3 regions of the Pseudomonas siliginis genome follow, and region 1 is predicted to be linked to each of the others. Evidence: riboswitches for the same ligand, from Rfam matches in the RefSeq annotation. Region 1 holds a riboswitch; each other region holds the start of a gene.
The links. Region 1 has a riboswitch for cobalamin ahead of cobW (cobalamin biosynthesis protein CobW). Riboswitches for the same ligand answer to the same signal wherever they lie in the genome.

Region 1 (2,260 bases):
TTGTCCGAGGTCGGCAATGTTGTCGTCCGAGACGAATCCGCCGGGCTGGGTCCTGAGCAGGTGCATGGCTTAAACGCTGAGCGCAGCGCGCAATTGCGCTTCGAGTTGTGCCGCATCAAGCTCCTGACCGATCAGCACCAGACGCGTCACCCGCGCTTCGTCGGCACCCCACTGGCGGTCGAAATGCTTGTCGAAACGCGTGCCCACGCCCTGGATCAACAGGCGCATCGGCTTGTTCGGAATCGCCGCGAAGCCTTTGACCCGCAGGATGCCGTGCTGCACCACCAGTTGCGTGAGCGCGTCGAGCAGCAGGCTTTCGTCGGCTTGCGGCAATTCGATGGAGATCGAATCGAAGGCGTCGTGATCGTGGTCGTCGTCATCACCGTCATGGTGGTGATCGTGGTGGCTGTGGCGGCTGTCGATATGCTCTTCAGAGCCGGCACCGAGACCGATCAGCACGTCGAGCGGCAGGCGGCCATTGCTGGCTTCGACGATTTTTACCGCTGGCGGCAGCTCTTCGGCTACTTCAGCGCGTACGCGAGCCAGGTCTTGCGGGCTGGTCTGGTCGGCTTTGTTGAGGATCACCAGGTCAGCGCTGGCCAGTTGATCGGCGAACAGTTCATGCAGCGGCGACTCGTGATCAAGGTTCGGATCGAGTTTGCGCTGGGCATCGACCTGATCCGGGAACGCAGCGAATGTGCCTGCGGCGACCGCCGGGCTATCGACCACGGTGATGACTGCGTCGACGGTGCAGGCACTGCGAATTTCCGGCCACTGGAAGGCTTGCACCAGCGGTTTTGGCAGGGCTAGGCCCGAGGTTTCAATAAGGATGTGGTCGAGATCGCCGCGACGGGCAACCAGCTCGCGCATCACCGGGAAGAATTCTTCCTGCACGGTGCAGCACAGGCAGCCGTTGGCCAGCTCATAAACGCGGCCGCTGGCCTCTTCTTCGGTGCAGCCGATGGTGCATTGCTTGAGGATTTCACCGTCGATGCCCAGCTCGCCAAACTCGTTGACGATCACCGCGATGCGCCGGCCCTGAGCGTTATCGAGCATGTGCCGCAGCAGCGTGGTTTTGCCCGAACCGAGGAAACCGGTGACGATGGTGACGGGGAGTTTGGCCAGTGTTTTCATCGGTATGCCCTTTGGCAAGCGGCGGGCATACGGGACGAGAACCGGCAGCGCGCGTGCACGCCGGAAGCATTCGCCACCGGATCACCCCGCCCGGTTGTAGTGAGAATCTGTGACGAGGCAGGTCTCCTGGCTGACGGCGTTCAGGCGTTGGGCCTGGCGTCCATTGCGCCTTCCCGCTGGCTCATCGGTTGAGCTGGCAGTGGCGTGGCAACGAACATCACCGTTCACAGTTGCGGGGGCAGCCGCGGCTTTGACCGCGTTCCCTTCTTAGCTTCGGCGAGTGCCGAAGAACCTCGAAAGCGCAAGGCTACGCATGGGTCCGTCGTGGGTCAATGGTCGGTGAGTCTGAAACTGGGGGTATATCCGTTGCTGCGGTAACGGCTTCTTATGGTTTCGCTCTTACAGCGAGTCCCTTTTTCAAACGCCAAAAAGGAACCAAAAGGCTTTGCCCCGGCGTACGGCCCGCTCGCTGGGGCTCGGGGTACCTTCGTTACGGGACCGATCCGGGCGCAGCGGCTACGGTTTGCTTCGCTGCACCTCCTTCCGCTGTGTACGACTGCGTCGTACGGTCGCTGCGCTCCCACCCCCGGATCGATCCCGTAACGAAGCCTGCCGAAGGGGCAAAAGATCAAAAGCCAGAGCAAAAGCAAAGGCAAAGGCAAAAGCAAAAGATCGCAGCCTTCGGCAGCTCCTACAGTTGGATCGCGCACCAGCTCAAGAACAGGTCGGCTGTCAGGCCGCCTTCGCGAGCAGGCTCGCTCCCACAAAAGCAAAAGTAAAGCAGCGCAGCCGCCCCACTCAACAATGAGCGTTAGCTCGAGTGCTCTTGATCTTGATCCACCGGCGACGTCGGAAGGCTGAGTGGAGGGATTGATCCGGGCGTGGGAGCGCAGCGACCGTACGACGCAGTCGTACACAGCGAGTGTAGGTGCAGCGAAGCAAACCGGAGCCGCTGCGCCCGGATCAGTCCCGGAGCGAAGGAACCCGAGCCTGCGAGGGCCGAACGTAGGAGCAAGCCTTTTTGGGTACTTTTTCGGCGTTTGGAAAAAGTGCCTCGCCGTAAGGGCGAAACCGTAATCAGCAACACCCGCAGCAACGGATATACACACAAAAACATCAGAAAAAT
Region 2 (2,260 bases), 720 kb from region 1:
CCTGCGCACATGGCTTCGTAGGTGGTCTTGATCAGGTGCTGCGCTTCAGGAGTCGCCTCGCCCACCACATACATGCGACTGGTATCGCCGAACCAGCCGTCCTTGATCACCGCGATGTCGAGGTTGACGATGTCGCCGTCTTTCAATGGCGTACCCGATGGAATCCCGTGGCACACCACATCGTTGACCGACGCGCAGACGGTTTTCGGAAAGCCGTGATAACCGACATTGGCTGGCACCGCCTTCTGCACATTGACGATGTAATCGTTGCACAGTCGATCCAGCTCATCGGTGGTCACGCCAGCCTTCACATGCGGCACCAGCATTGCCAGCACTTCAGCGGCGAGTTTGCCGGCGGCGCGGGATTTTTCGATGTCGGCCGGGGTGTTGATCTTGATCTGGTTTCTCATGCGCTGACGGCTTCCTGAGTCAGTTGTTGCAGATCCAGCCCACCATTCTGTTCGGCGCGGATCAGCAGGCGGCAAATGGCGCTGTGGTCGAGATTGGGATGCAGCTCGGCGAGCATGCCGATGCGCATCCAGTGCTCAGCCTGCGCGTTGATCGAGCGGCTGAGGGCGTTGCTGGAGATGCGCAGATTCTCGTGCATGTCCTCTGAAATCTTTACGATGCCCATGTCTATATCCGATACGAAATGTATATGGATCGTATACTAGCCAAGCTTACCCTCGGATTGCAAACGCTCCGCCACGCAAACACGCACCCGTGCAGGAGCTGCCGAAGCAGATTCGGCTCCCCATCAGCGGCCTGATCGACTACCATGCCCGCGCCGGTTTCCACACGGAATTAATAGGGAATCCGAGGTGCTCCACGCATCAATCGGAACTGCCCCCGCAACTGTAGGTGCCGAGCCTGCTCCTCGACTGCCACTGGGTGAACCCCGGGAAGGCCGGAGCGTGGCGATGACGCATCAGTCAGGAGACCTGCCGGCACAGTGACTGACCAACCGGCGGGGTGTCCGGGAAGGACATCGTGCCGTGCGCATTTTCCCCGTGCCGGCCTTGCGCAGTTTCCACGACCGCGCCCGAGGTGTGTTTCCAAACCGTACCCGCCCGCTCCCGTACGGTTCCCTTGGAGACTGCCCCATGCTGCTGCCCCGCGTTGCCACCCTGCTCACCGCTCTGAGCCTTTGCGCCCTGGCGCAAGCGGCGCCGACTGCGTATCCGCTGACCGTCGAAAACTGTGGCAGCAGCCTGACCTTTCAACACGCACCTGCGCGCACGGTGACCATCGGCCAGGCCGGCACGGAAATGCTCTATGCCTTGGGTCTGGGCGACAAAGTCGTCGGCACCTCACTGTGGTTCAACGACGTGCTGGGCACATACAAAGCGCAGAACGACACGATCGAGCGCCTCGCCGATAACGAGCCGAGTTTCGAAGCGGTGATCGCCAAACGCCCGGAGCTGGTTGCCGTCGAGCTGGAATGGATGGTCGGCCCGCAAGGCGCGGTCGGCACCCGCGAGCAGTTTCATGAACTGAAGATTCCGACCTATCTGCTGCCCTCCGATTGCGAAGCCAAGGACAACCTCGTCGGTTCGGACGGGACGCGGCTGGCACCGTTTCGCATCGACAGCATCTACAAAAGCGTGAGCCAACTGGCGGCGATTTTCGACGTGCAGGCGCGTGGCGAACAGCTCAATGAGCAGCTCAAAGCCAGCCTCGCGCAGTCGATCGCCACCGCGAAAAACCAGCAGCGCAAAGACGTCAGCGCCCTGGTATGGTTCTCCAGCGCCGAGATGGACATCGAGCCGTTCGTGGCCGGGCACAAAGGCGTTCCCGATTTCATGCTCAGCACCCTCGGCGTGCGCAACGTCGTCGAGTCCGATGAAGAATGGCCAACCGTCGGCTGGGAAACCATCGCCAAGGCCAACCCGACGTTTCTGGTGATTGCGCGCATGGATCGTCGACGTTTCCCGGCGGACGACTATCAGAAGAAACTCGCCTTCCTGCGCAGTGATCCGGTGACGCGCAACATGGACGCGGTCAAGCACAACCGCATCATCATCCTTGACGCCATGGCCATGCAGGCCAGCCTGCGCACCTTCGACGGCCTCGAACAACTGGCCAGCGCCATCAACGGCTACGACCTGTCGCAATGAGCAGACGCCTGATCCGTTTGCTGCTGGTGCTGTTGACGCTGTCGGTCGCGCTGATCGGCGGCGTGGCCATTGGTGAGACTTCGATCGAGCCGAGCGTGGTGTTGCAGGTGCTGGCCAACAAGCTGTGGGGCGCCGGTTATGTG
Region 3 (2,260 bases), 860 kb from region 1:
ATACCAGGCCACGGCGCAGGTGTGTTCCTTTTGCAGGTCGTCGACCATGTCCTGCAATTCTTCGGGGCTGGCGCTGTGCTGAGGTTTTTGCGGAGCAACAAAGAGGCAGCCGAGCTTGAGATCGCTGGCGTAGCTGATGCGCTTGGCATCAACGGTGATGTCGAGCAGGGCCTGGGTCAGGTTGAGGTTGTTGACCCGTGGCCAGCGTTGCGTGGCCTGAATGAACGCGCGGTCTTCGGCGCCGGCAATCAGCAGGTCGGCGCGAGCATTGCGTTCGCCTTCTTCGTTCTGTTTGCGCGTGGCCGTGTCGTTCAGCGTGACCATTTCAGCCATCCACGCCGCTGCCGCGAGCAGGCCGAGATTGGCTTTCTCGTCGTGCCAGTACGGCGTGTCGTTGTCGCCGCGTACAGTGTTGTAGCGATCGATACAGTCAAACCAGCGTTCCAGCACCGGGCGCAGAAATTCCAGGCGCGGGTTGCTGATGATCATGCCTTGCATCGTCGTCATCCTTATTGTTGTAGTGGGCTTTCGAAAAAAGCATGGCTCTTTGATATCACTTGTCGCAGTCTGGCACAAGATTGCCGCTGCACAATGGATCAGCGGCAGTTATTCGCGCGCAAAGCGCCTCTTCAATTGACGCTCCACCCCCAACCCTCTAACCTTCGCCGCTTGTTTCAGGTGCTCTGTGGCCCCGCGTCGACAGAGTGAAACAGGGAAGCCGGTGAGGGTGGTCTTCAAGCGAAGCCACGACGATCCCGGCGCTGCCCCCGCAACGGTAAATGAGTGAAAACTGCGCCTTGAGCCACTGCCTCGAAAGAAGCGGGAAGGCGCGCAGTCCGGCGAAACGCCGCTCATGAGCCCGGAGACCGGCCTGATCCATCTCAGCGGCATCACGGTGGGCGATGCCAGGCTTTTTGCCGTCTATTCTTGTGCCTGCCCGCCGTTATCCAGCCTCAACGGAGAGCTCCCCCCATGACTGATTCCCCCGAGCGTGACGAACGCCATCTGGCGCGCATGCAGCGCAAGAAGGCCGTGATCGACGAACGCATCGCCAGCTCGCCCGACGAATGTGGCCTGGTGCTGGTGCTGACCGGCAATGGCAAAGGCAAGAGCAGCTCGGCGTTCGGCATGCTCGCCCGCGCGATGGGCCACGGCATGCAGTGCGGCGTGGTGCAGTTCATCAAGGGCCGCAACAGCACTGGCGAGGAATTGTTTTTCCGCCGCTTCCCCGAGCAGGTGCGTTTCCACGTCATGGGCGAAGGCTTCACCTGGGAAACCCAGGATCGTCAGCGCGACATCGCCGCTGCGACCGCCGCTTGGGAAGTCTCGCGCGAATTGTTGCGCGACCCTTCGATCGGTCTGGTGGTGCTCGATGAATTGAACATCGCCCTCAAGCACGGCTACCTCGATCTCGATCAGGTGCTCAGCGATCTGCAAGCGCGCCCGCCGATGCAGCACGTGGTGGTCACCGGGCGCGGCGCCAAGCCGGAAATGATCGAGATGGGCGACACGGTCACCGAGATGGGCATGCTCAAGCACGCCTTTCAGGCCGGGATCAAAGCGCAGAAAGGCGTCGAACTTTGAAGCAACCACGTCACTGCCCGGCGGTGTTGATCGCCGCGCCGGCCTCCGGTCAGGGCAAGACCACCGTCACCGCCGCACTCGCCCGTTTGCATCGCAACCAAGGGCGCAAGGTGCGCGTGTTCAAATGCGGTCCGGACTTTCTCGACCCGATGATCCTCGAGCGCGCGAGCGGTGCGCCGGTGTATCAACTGGACATGTGGATGGTCGGCGAGCAGGAAAGTCGCCGGCTGTTGTGGGAAGCCGCCGCCGAGGCTGACCTGATTCTGATCGAGGGCGTGATGGGCCTTTTCGACGGCACGCCATCCAGCGCTGATCTGGCGCGCCACTTCGGTGTGCCGGTGCTCGGCGTGATCGATGGCACCGCCATGGCGCAGACCTTTGGCGCCTTGGCGCTGGGCCTGGCCAAGTATCAGCCGGACTTGCCGTTCGCTGGCGTGCTGGCCAACCGCGTCGGCACCTTGCGCCATGCGCAATTACTCGAAGGCAGCCTCACCGAAGGTCTGCGCTGGTACGGTGCGCTGTCCCGCGAAACCGGTATCGAATTGCCGAGCCGCCACCTCGGCCTGGTTCAGGCCAGCGAATTGAATGATCTGGATCTGCGCCTCGACGCGGCCGCCGATGCGCTGGCCAGCAGTTGCGAGGTCGCGCTGCCACCGGCCGTTGAATTCGCCGGGCC

Region 2: another riboswitch for cobalamin. It lies ahead of NF676_RS15545 (ABC transporter substrate-binding protein); the one in region 1 lies ahead of cobW (cobalamin biosynthesis protein CobW).
Region 3: another riboswitch for cobalamin. It lies ahead of cobO (cob(I)yrinic acid a,c-diamide adenosyltransferase); the one in region 1 lies ahead of cobW (cobalamin biosynthesis protein CobW).

Annotation. Positions count from the first base shown of each region.
Region 1 is NZ_CP099598.1:2,662,331-2,664,590, reverse strand. It holds gene cobN (cobaltochelatase subunit CobN) at 1-66, opposite strand, end outside; gene cobW (cobalamin biosynthesis protein CobW) at 70-1,134, opposite strand; cobalamin riboswitch at 1,234-1,445, opposite strand.
Region 2 is NZ_CP099598.1:3,385,243-3,387,502, forward strand. It holds gene map (type I methionyl aminopeptidase) at 1-410, opposite strand, end outside; gene NF676_RS15540 (ParD-like family protein) at 407-634, opposite strand; cobalamin riboswitch at 772-963, shown strand; gene NF676_RS15545 (ABC transporter substrate-binding protein) at 1,104-2,117, shown strand; gene NF676_RS15550 (FecCD family ABC transporter permease) at 2,114-2,260, shown strand, end outside.
Region 3 is NZ_CP099598.1:1,806,779-1,809,038, forward strand. It holds gene NF676_RS08565 (hypothetical protein) at 1-498, opposite strand, end outside; cobalamin riboswitch at 660-889, shown strand; gene cobO (cob(I)yrinic acid a,c-diamide adenosyltransferase) at 973-1,584, shown strand; gene NF676_RS08575 (cobyrinic acid a,c-diamide synthase CobB) at 1,581-2,260, shown strand, end outside.